2 regions of the Metasolibacillus sp. FSL H7-0170 genome follow, and region 2 is predicted to be linked to the other one. Evidence: a T-box and tRNA genes for the amino acid it is inferred to sense, from the RefSeq annotation. Region 2 holds a T-box; the other holds one or more tRNA genes.
The links. A T-box is a leader RNA that pairs with one kind of tRNA and senses whether it is charged. The one in region 2 lies ahead of ileS (isoleucine--tRNA ligase), so its partner is inferred to be a tRNA-Ile.
Positions count from the first base shown of each region.

Region 1: it has a tRNA-Ile gene. The T-box ahead of ileS (isoleucine--tRNA ligase) is inferred to sense a tRNA for this amino acid. The anticodon was not compared.

Region 1 is NZ_CP151964.1:3,766,721-3,770,100, reverse strand. Features, by position in the region: gene MHH70_RS17760 (nuclease-related domain-containing protein) at 1-771, shown strand, start outside; tRNA gene MHH70_RS17755 (tRNA-Glu) at 957-1,028, opposite strand; tRNA gene MHH70_RS17750 (tRNA-Ser) at 1,037-1,127, opposite strand; tRNA gene MHH70_RS17745 (tRNA-Asn) at 1,133-1,207, opposite strand; tRNA gene MHH70_RS17740 (tRNA-Ile) at 1,219-1,295, opposite strand; tRNA gene MHH70_RS17735 (tRNA-Gly) at 1,304-1,374, opposite strand; tRNA gene MHH70_RS17730 (tRNA-Phe) at 1,382-1,457, opposite strand; tRNA gene MHH70_RS17725 (tRNA-Asp) at 1,472-1,547, opposite strand; tRNA gene MHH70_RS17720 (tRNA-Met) at 1,551-1,627, opposite strand; tRNA gene MHH70_RS17715 (tRNA-Ser) at 1,671-1,763, opposite strand; tRNA gene MHH70_RS17710 (tRNA-Ile) at 1,783-1,859, opposite strand; tRNA gene MHH70_RS17705 (tRNA-Met) at 1,866-1,939, opposite strand; tRNA gene MHH70_RS17700 (tRNA-Ala) at 1,958-2,033, opposite strand; tRNA gene MHH70_RS17695 (tRNA-Pro) at 2,063-2,139, opposite strand; tRNA gene MHH70_RS17690 (tRNA-Arg) at 2,148-2,224, opposite strand; tRNA gene MHH70_RS17685 (tRNA-Leu) at 2,234-2,322, opposite strand; tRNA gene MHH70_RS17680 (tRNA-Gly) at 2,329-2,403, opposite strand; tRNA gene MHH70_RS17675 (tRNA-Leu) at 2,439-2,523, opposite strand; tRNA gene MHH70_RS17670 (tRNA-Lys) at 2,542-2,617, opposite strand; tRNA gene MHH70_RS17665 (tRNA-Thr) at 2,622-2,697, opposite strand; tRNA gene MHH70_RS17660 (tRNA-Val) at 2,706-2,781, opposite strand; rRNA gene rrf (5S ribosomal RNA) at 2,786-2,901, opposite strand; gene MHH70_RS17650 (LysR family transcriptional regulator) at 3,207-3,380, opposite strand, start outside.
Region 2 is NZ_CP151964.1:2,819,245-2,822,624, forward strand. Features, by position in the region: gene ileS (isoleucine--tRNA ligase) at 1-1,610, opposite strand, end outside; T-box leader at 1,669-1,904, opposite strand; gene MHH70_RS13265 (hypothetical protein) at 2,316-2,471, shown strand; gene MHH70_RS13270 (YitT family protein) at 2,632-3,380, opposite strand, start outside.

The sequences.
Region 1 (3,380 bases), 950 kb from region 2:
TTACAAGAACTTGCCGTACCGCATCGGATATTGCGCAATTTTTGTATAATCGATTCTGCATTGCACATGCATGAAATTGATTTTATCGTTATTTTTTCATCCTTAATTATTTGTTTAGAAGTGAAAAATATGACCGGGCAATTGAATTTTGATATCGAGGCGTCTCAGCTTCTACGCACACGTTCTGATGGTGTGGTTGAACGTTTTCCAAATCCTGTTGAGCAGCTAAGACGTCATACGCGTTTTCTTTCCTCTCTTTTCCCACATGTTCCTATAATTGGCGCAGTCGTCATCGCAAATCGCCGCGCAATTATTGGTAACCGAAGTCCCCACATCCCAATTTTCCATACAGATTATATTTGTAGCTTTATTGAAAAAAGTTTAAAGCAGTACAGTAAGCCACTACTTGATTTAGATGTTTTTTATGAAAAACTTATAGGGCTACGGTCTCCGCCAGTAAAGAGGTTTTCTTTCAAATTAGCTCAATTAAAAAATGGTGTATTTTGTTCAAAATGTGCTTCTAAAATGGATTTTGTACATGGGAGGTTTGTTTGCTCACACTGCCATTTACAAGATAAATATGCGTATTTTCAGGCATTACATGATTTTCGTTTATTAGTAGATACAAAAATAACAAATCAGCAATTTTGCATGCTATGTGACATACCATCAAGATATGCAGCGATACGTTTACTCAAATTTTTTCCAGTTATAAAGCAAGGGCGCCATACTTATTATGAAATTCCTGAACAAATTCTTACTATGAAGTAGTCAAAAAGTCATGATTCACACATTAACCAGTCAAATTCGCACGTAAGACGCAGAAATTCGCACGTTGAATCAATGATTTCGCACGCAAAGTCTGGGAATTCGCACGAAACATCAGAATTTTTACTTGATTCTTTGTTTGCAAATAAAAAGCAGTACACGTCCTATGACATGCACTGCTTTTTAAATGACCCGTACGGGATTCGAACCCGTGTTACCGCCGTGAAAGGGCGGTGTCTTAACCACTTGACCAACGGGCCTTCGTTGCTGGCGGAGAAGGAGGGATTTGAACCCTCGCGCCGGTTACCCGACCTACGCCCTTAGCAGGGGCGCCTCTTCGGCCTCTTGAGTACTTCCCCAAAATTGGCTCCGAAGGCAGGGCTCGAACCTGCGACCAACCGGTTAACAGCCGGTTGCTCTACCACTGAGCTACTTCGGAATACGCTTTTATGGTGGGCCTAAATGGACTCGAACCATCGACCTCACGCTTATCAGGCGTGCGCTCTAACCAGCTGAGCTATAGGCCCTATTTAGAAGCGGGTGATCGGAATCGAACCGACGACATCAGCTTGGAAGGCTGAGGTTTTACCATTAAACTACACCCGCGTAGAAATGGTGGGTCAGGACGGAATCGAACCGCCGACACTTAGAGCTTCAGTCTAATGCTCTACCAACTGAGCTACTGACCCATCTTTTTTTAAAATGGCGGTCCCGACCGGGATCGAACCGGCGATCTCCTGCGTGACAGGCAGGCATGTTAACCGCTACACCACGGGACCTTTTGGTTGCGGGGACAGGATTTGAACCTGTGACCTTCGGGTTATGAGCCCGACGAGCTACCGAGCTGCTCCACCCCGCGATAATCAATATGTTGTTCACCAATTTTAGTTGTTCTTAAAAGATGGCGGAGGAAGAGGGATTCGAACCCCCGCGCGGTTTAACCCGCCTGTCGGTTTTCAAGACCGATCCCTTCAGCCGGACTTGGGTATTCCTCCGTTATACGAACGTTTAAAATGGTGGACCTTACAGGACTCGAACCTGTGACCGGACGGTTATGAGCCGTCTGCTCTAACCAACTGAGCTAAAGGTCCTTAAGATGGCGGCGGAGGGGGTCGAACCCACGACCTTACGGGTATGAACCGTACGCTCTAGCCAACTGAGCTACGCCGCCAGGATCTTTACTTATGGTTGGTGGAGCCTAGCGGGATCGAACCGCTGACCTCCTGCGTGCAAGGCAGGCGCTCTCCCAGCTGAGCTAAGGCCCCATAATTTTTTACTACCCGTTGGTTGTACATGGTCGGGAAGACAGGATTCGAACCTGCGACCCCTTGGTCCCAAACCAAGTGCTCTACCAAGCTGAGCTACTTCCCGAACTTTTTTGGCGCGCCCGACAGGAGTCGAACCCATAACCTTCTGATCCGTAGTCAGACGCTCTATCCAATTGAGCTACGGGCGCTTTTTTAAATGGTGCCGAGGACCGGAATCGAACCGGTACGGTAGTCACCTACCGCAGGATTTTAAGTCCTGTGCGTCTGCCAGTTCCGCCACCCCGGCACATGTTGGAGCGGAAGACGAGGTTCGAACTCGCGACCCCCACCTTGGCAAGGTGGTGTTCTACCACTGAACTACTTCCGCATGTGCTTTTTTTATTCTGACAGGTTTGTTTTTATTGGTGCGGGTGAAGGGAGTCGAACCCCCACGCCTCGCGGCGCTAGATCCTAAGTCTAGTGCGTCTGCCAATTCCGCCACACCCGCAAGAATTTTGGTCTTTAATGGTGAGCCATGAAGGACTCGAACCTTCGACCCTCTGATTAAAAGTCAGATGCTCTACCGACTGAGCTAATGGCTCAAAATGGTGCCGGCGATAGGAGTCGAACCCACGACCTACTGATTACAAGTCAGTTGCTCTACCAACTGAGCTACACCGGCATTTTGAATGGTGGAGGATGACGGGTTCGAACCGCCGACCCCCTGCTTGTAAGGCAGGTGCTCTCCCAGCTGAGCTAATCCTCCATTTGCCTAGCGATGTCCTACTCTCACAGGAGGAAGCCCCCAACTACCATCGGCGCTAAAGAGCTTAACTTCCGTGTTCGGTATGGGAACGGGTGTGACCTCTTTGCCATCATCACTAGACTATTCTCTATTTCAGAACGTTCATCCGTTCTTCAAGACAAGAATTAGTATATAATGTTCTCTCACATTATGCAATACTTTTTTTGAAAAAAATAATATTTTTTTCTAATTGATAAAGTGAAGCTTCAATTAGTCGATTTTCAATTAAATCTGAAGTGGGCGTCTTACTGCCCGTTAATGCGGGATAAAATAAAATACTCTGTTGCCCATTATAGCAAGTGATTTTCTAAAAGAAAATAGCTAATTTCACTCAGTTGAAATTAATTATAATAGTATATTAAGAAACTTGATAGTACATGCTCTTTTCAATACATATAAGAGTTTCTTATTTTCTTTAATAAGGGCAAGAGCTGCTCATTTTCTTTATCGTATTTTATAAATAAATCAATTACTGGTAATTCAAATAAATCAAAATCGATAATATTAAATCTGCCTTCCATCATCTCTTTATATATCGTTGATTTTGGTAAAAAGGCCAT
Region 2 (3,380 bases):
TCCGCAGGGAATTGCTGCTGGAACTCCTCTTGCTCAAAAGGATAATGATGTTGCGCAAAAGGCATCGAGCCACTATCGAACCATACATCAATAACCTCTGGTGTACGTTGCATTGTTTCATGGCATTTTGGACAATGACAAAGAACATTGTCGATATACGGCTTATGCAAATCTTCAGGCAACGGCTGTTGTGCTAGTTTTTCTAATGCTGCAACACTTTCAGGCGCTTCCTCATGCCCGCATGCTGTACAAATCCAAACGTTTAAAGGTGTGCCCCAATAACGATTGCGGCTAATATTCCAGTCCACTACATTTTCGAGAAATTTACCGAAGCGACCCTCTTTAATATGGTCAGGATACCAAGTCACTGTTGCATTGTTAGCAAGCAATTGCTCTTTTAGTGCAGACATTTGAATGAACCAGCTATCTGTTGCGTAATAGAGCAACGGCGAATCACAGCGCCAGCAATGCGGATAGCTATGGTCGTATTTTTCTTTATGGAATAATAACTCCTTAGCAGCTAACAGCTTGATTATGTCGACATCACAATCTTTGACAAAGCGACCTGCTAAATCTGTTATTTCGTTTGTATAGCAGCCTTGTAAGTCCACTATATTGATAAAGGATAAGTCATTTAGCTTCACTGTTTGGTAATCATCCTCACCATGCGCTGGAGCGATATGCACAACACCTGTACCGCTCGTTTCTGTTACATAATCAGCCATTACAACAATATGCTCATGCTCAACGGAAACATAGTCAAAGGGTGGTTTGTAGGCTACACCTTCGAATTCAGTCCCTTTATGTTCGCTTACAATCGTTGCATTTTCGCCTAGTACAGTGAGTGCAAGTGATTTTGCTACGATGAAAATATCTCCATCAAGCCGTGCCTTCACATATGTTAAAGAAGGATTCATTGCAAGCGCAACATTGGCTGGCAATGTCCAAGGAGTTGTCGTCCAACCTAAAAAAATTTCATTTGAATCAACACATTGAAATTTAACGGTTGCAGATAAATCTTTCACATCTTTATAGCCTTGTGCAACCTCATGGGAGCTCAAGGATGTTTGACAGCTAGGGCAGTATGGCGATACACGATGTCCTTTATAAAGTAAATTATCTTTATGAACTTTGCTCAGTATATGCCAAACGCTTTCGATATAGCGATTATCTAATGTCACATAAGGTTCATTCATATCAACCCAATAACCTAATTGCTCTGTAAAGGAGCGCCAAATTTTCTCATACGTAAAGACACTCTCTCTACATTTTTGTACAAACGGTTCGATACCATATGCTTCGATTTCTTGCTTGCCTGAAATAGCGAGCTGCTTTTCTACACCCAATTCTACAGGGAGACCATGTGTGTCCCAACCTGCTTTACGCTCGACTAAAAAACCTTGCATTGTTTTATAGCGCGCGACTACATCTTTTACTGTGCGACCTAGTGCATGCCCTACATGTGGTAGTCCATTGGCTGTAGGGGGTCCTTCGTAAAATACGAAGGAATCGCGATTTTTGCGGTTTTCGATAGACTTTTCAAAAACATGTTCAGCTTGCCAATGGAGGCGAATTCTTTCTTCTCTTTGCTGCAATGTTCCTTTTCCCATTTCAATTCCTCCTATACCTATTTTTGTATAAAAGGCATACAAAAAACTCGTCCCTAAGTAAAGGGACGAGTTAACTCGCGATACCACCTTAATTCTATTGAACAATCCAATAGCACTTAGCAACGTACAATCATACGTGTTCTTTTTAACGGTAGACACCCGGGCTTGCTTACTCATTTCAGCGTGCCTTCTCAGAGAGGATTTTCATGTAACAATTGAACACTGACTTTCATCAAGGCGTCAGCTTTCTGTAGAACAATACGAAACATTACTCTTTCTCGTCAACGAATTTGTATGCTTTTATTACGTGTTACTTTAATGGATTTTTAAAAAAATGTCAAATCACTTTCTTTAAAAGAAATATCTAAAAATACTTGAGATAATGAAGAATGTTAACATTCCAAGGAAAAAAATAATAATGTTTTTTGCCATATTTCGTATTCCCTTCTATAAGTGCTGAAATCAGGTGTAGATAAGCTGCATTGATAATGGCAATAAACGCATATCAACACTGCGAATATAGAAAGTACGATAAAATTATAATGTAATATCATATGTGGTCTTTAATGTAGCATAAAAATCTCCTCTATTTCTACTAATTATTTGTTACTATTTCTGAGTTCCTCCAAATACTATTTTTATAAGTGCCATACAGAGGTTATAAAGTACAGCAAATGGGAAACGCTAGTAATGGAGGTGATGACAATGGAGAAAAAGCACGAAAATAAAAAAGCACAGCGAGAGGAATTCGGGCAAGACTTAAGCCCTGATGATTTAGATACCCGCAATAAAGAGGATATGACAAAGGAGCAAATAAAAAACACAGCAGTACCCAACAATAAATTGCCCAAGCCTAACTAAATACAATTGGGCTTTTCCCCATATCTTCCTTTATTAACTTCTTCATCTCAAGCTCCAACCGCCAGCCCTATGTTTTCAAACTTTCAAAGAAAACAATTTAAAGAGCACCAACAAAAGCGCCCAATAAGCCGGCTAATTGCACGGCTTGTTGGGCGCCAATTCAAGACTTGGAGAGCTCGATAAAGCCTTCTCCAAACACATCTCGTACATCATGAATGGCGATAAATGCATCTTTGTCAGCTTCTTTTACGATGTTTTTCAGCTTAATAATTTCCTGTCTGCTAATAATAATATAGAGCACTTCCTTTTGCTCTTTTGTGTAATAACCGTGCCCAGATAGGACGGTTACACCACGATTCATTTTATAAGTGACTTTATCCGCTATTGCATGGGGATTTTTGGAGATAATCGTTACTGCTTTTTTCGTGTTAGTTCCCTCAATCACAAATTCCATCACCTTTGTCCCGATATAGAGCATCATAATTGTCATCATAAGTGCTTCAGCACCGATAATAAAGTAAGAAGAGAATGCGACAATTAAATCAAAAAATAACAGCCCATAGCTAATATTCCAGCCTAAAAATTTATTCGTTATTCTCGCTAAAATAGTTGTACCAGCCGTTGTCCCACCAACACGAATAATTAAACCAATTCCGACACCTACAAATACGCCACCGAATATCGCGTTGATAATAATTTCATCGGATTGAATTGTCCATGACTCTGTAAGATGTAAAAATAGCGAAATAAACGTAACAGCGATAACTGTATAAATCGTTGTTTGTCTGCTCAGAAATTTGTATCCAACAAGCAATAAAATCCCATTAAGTACAAAGCTGACGATACTAGGAGACCATTGAAATAAATAATACAGGATAATCGTAACACCTGTTACGCCACCTTCCCCTA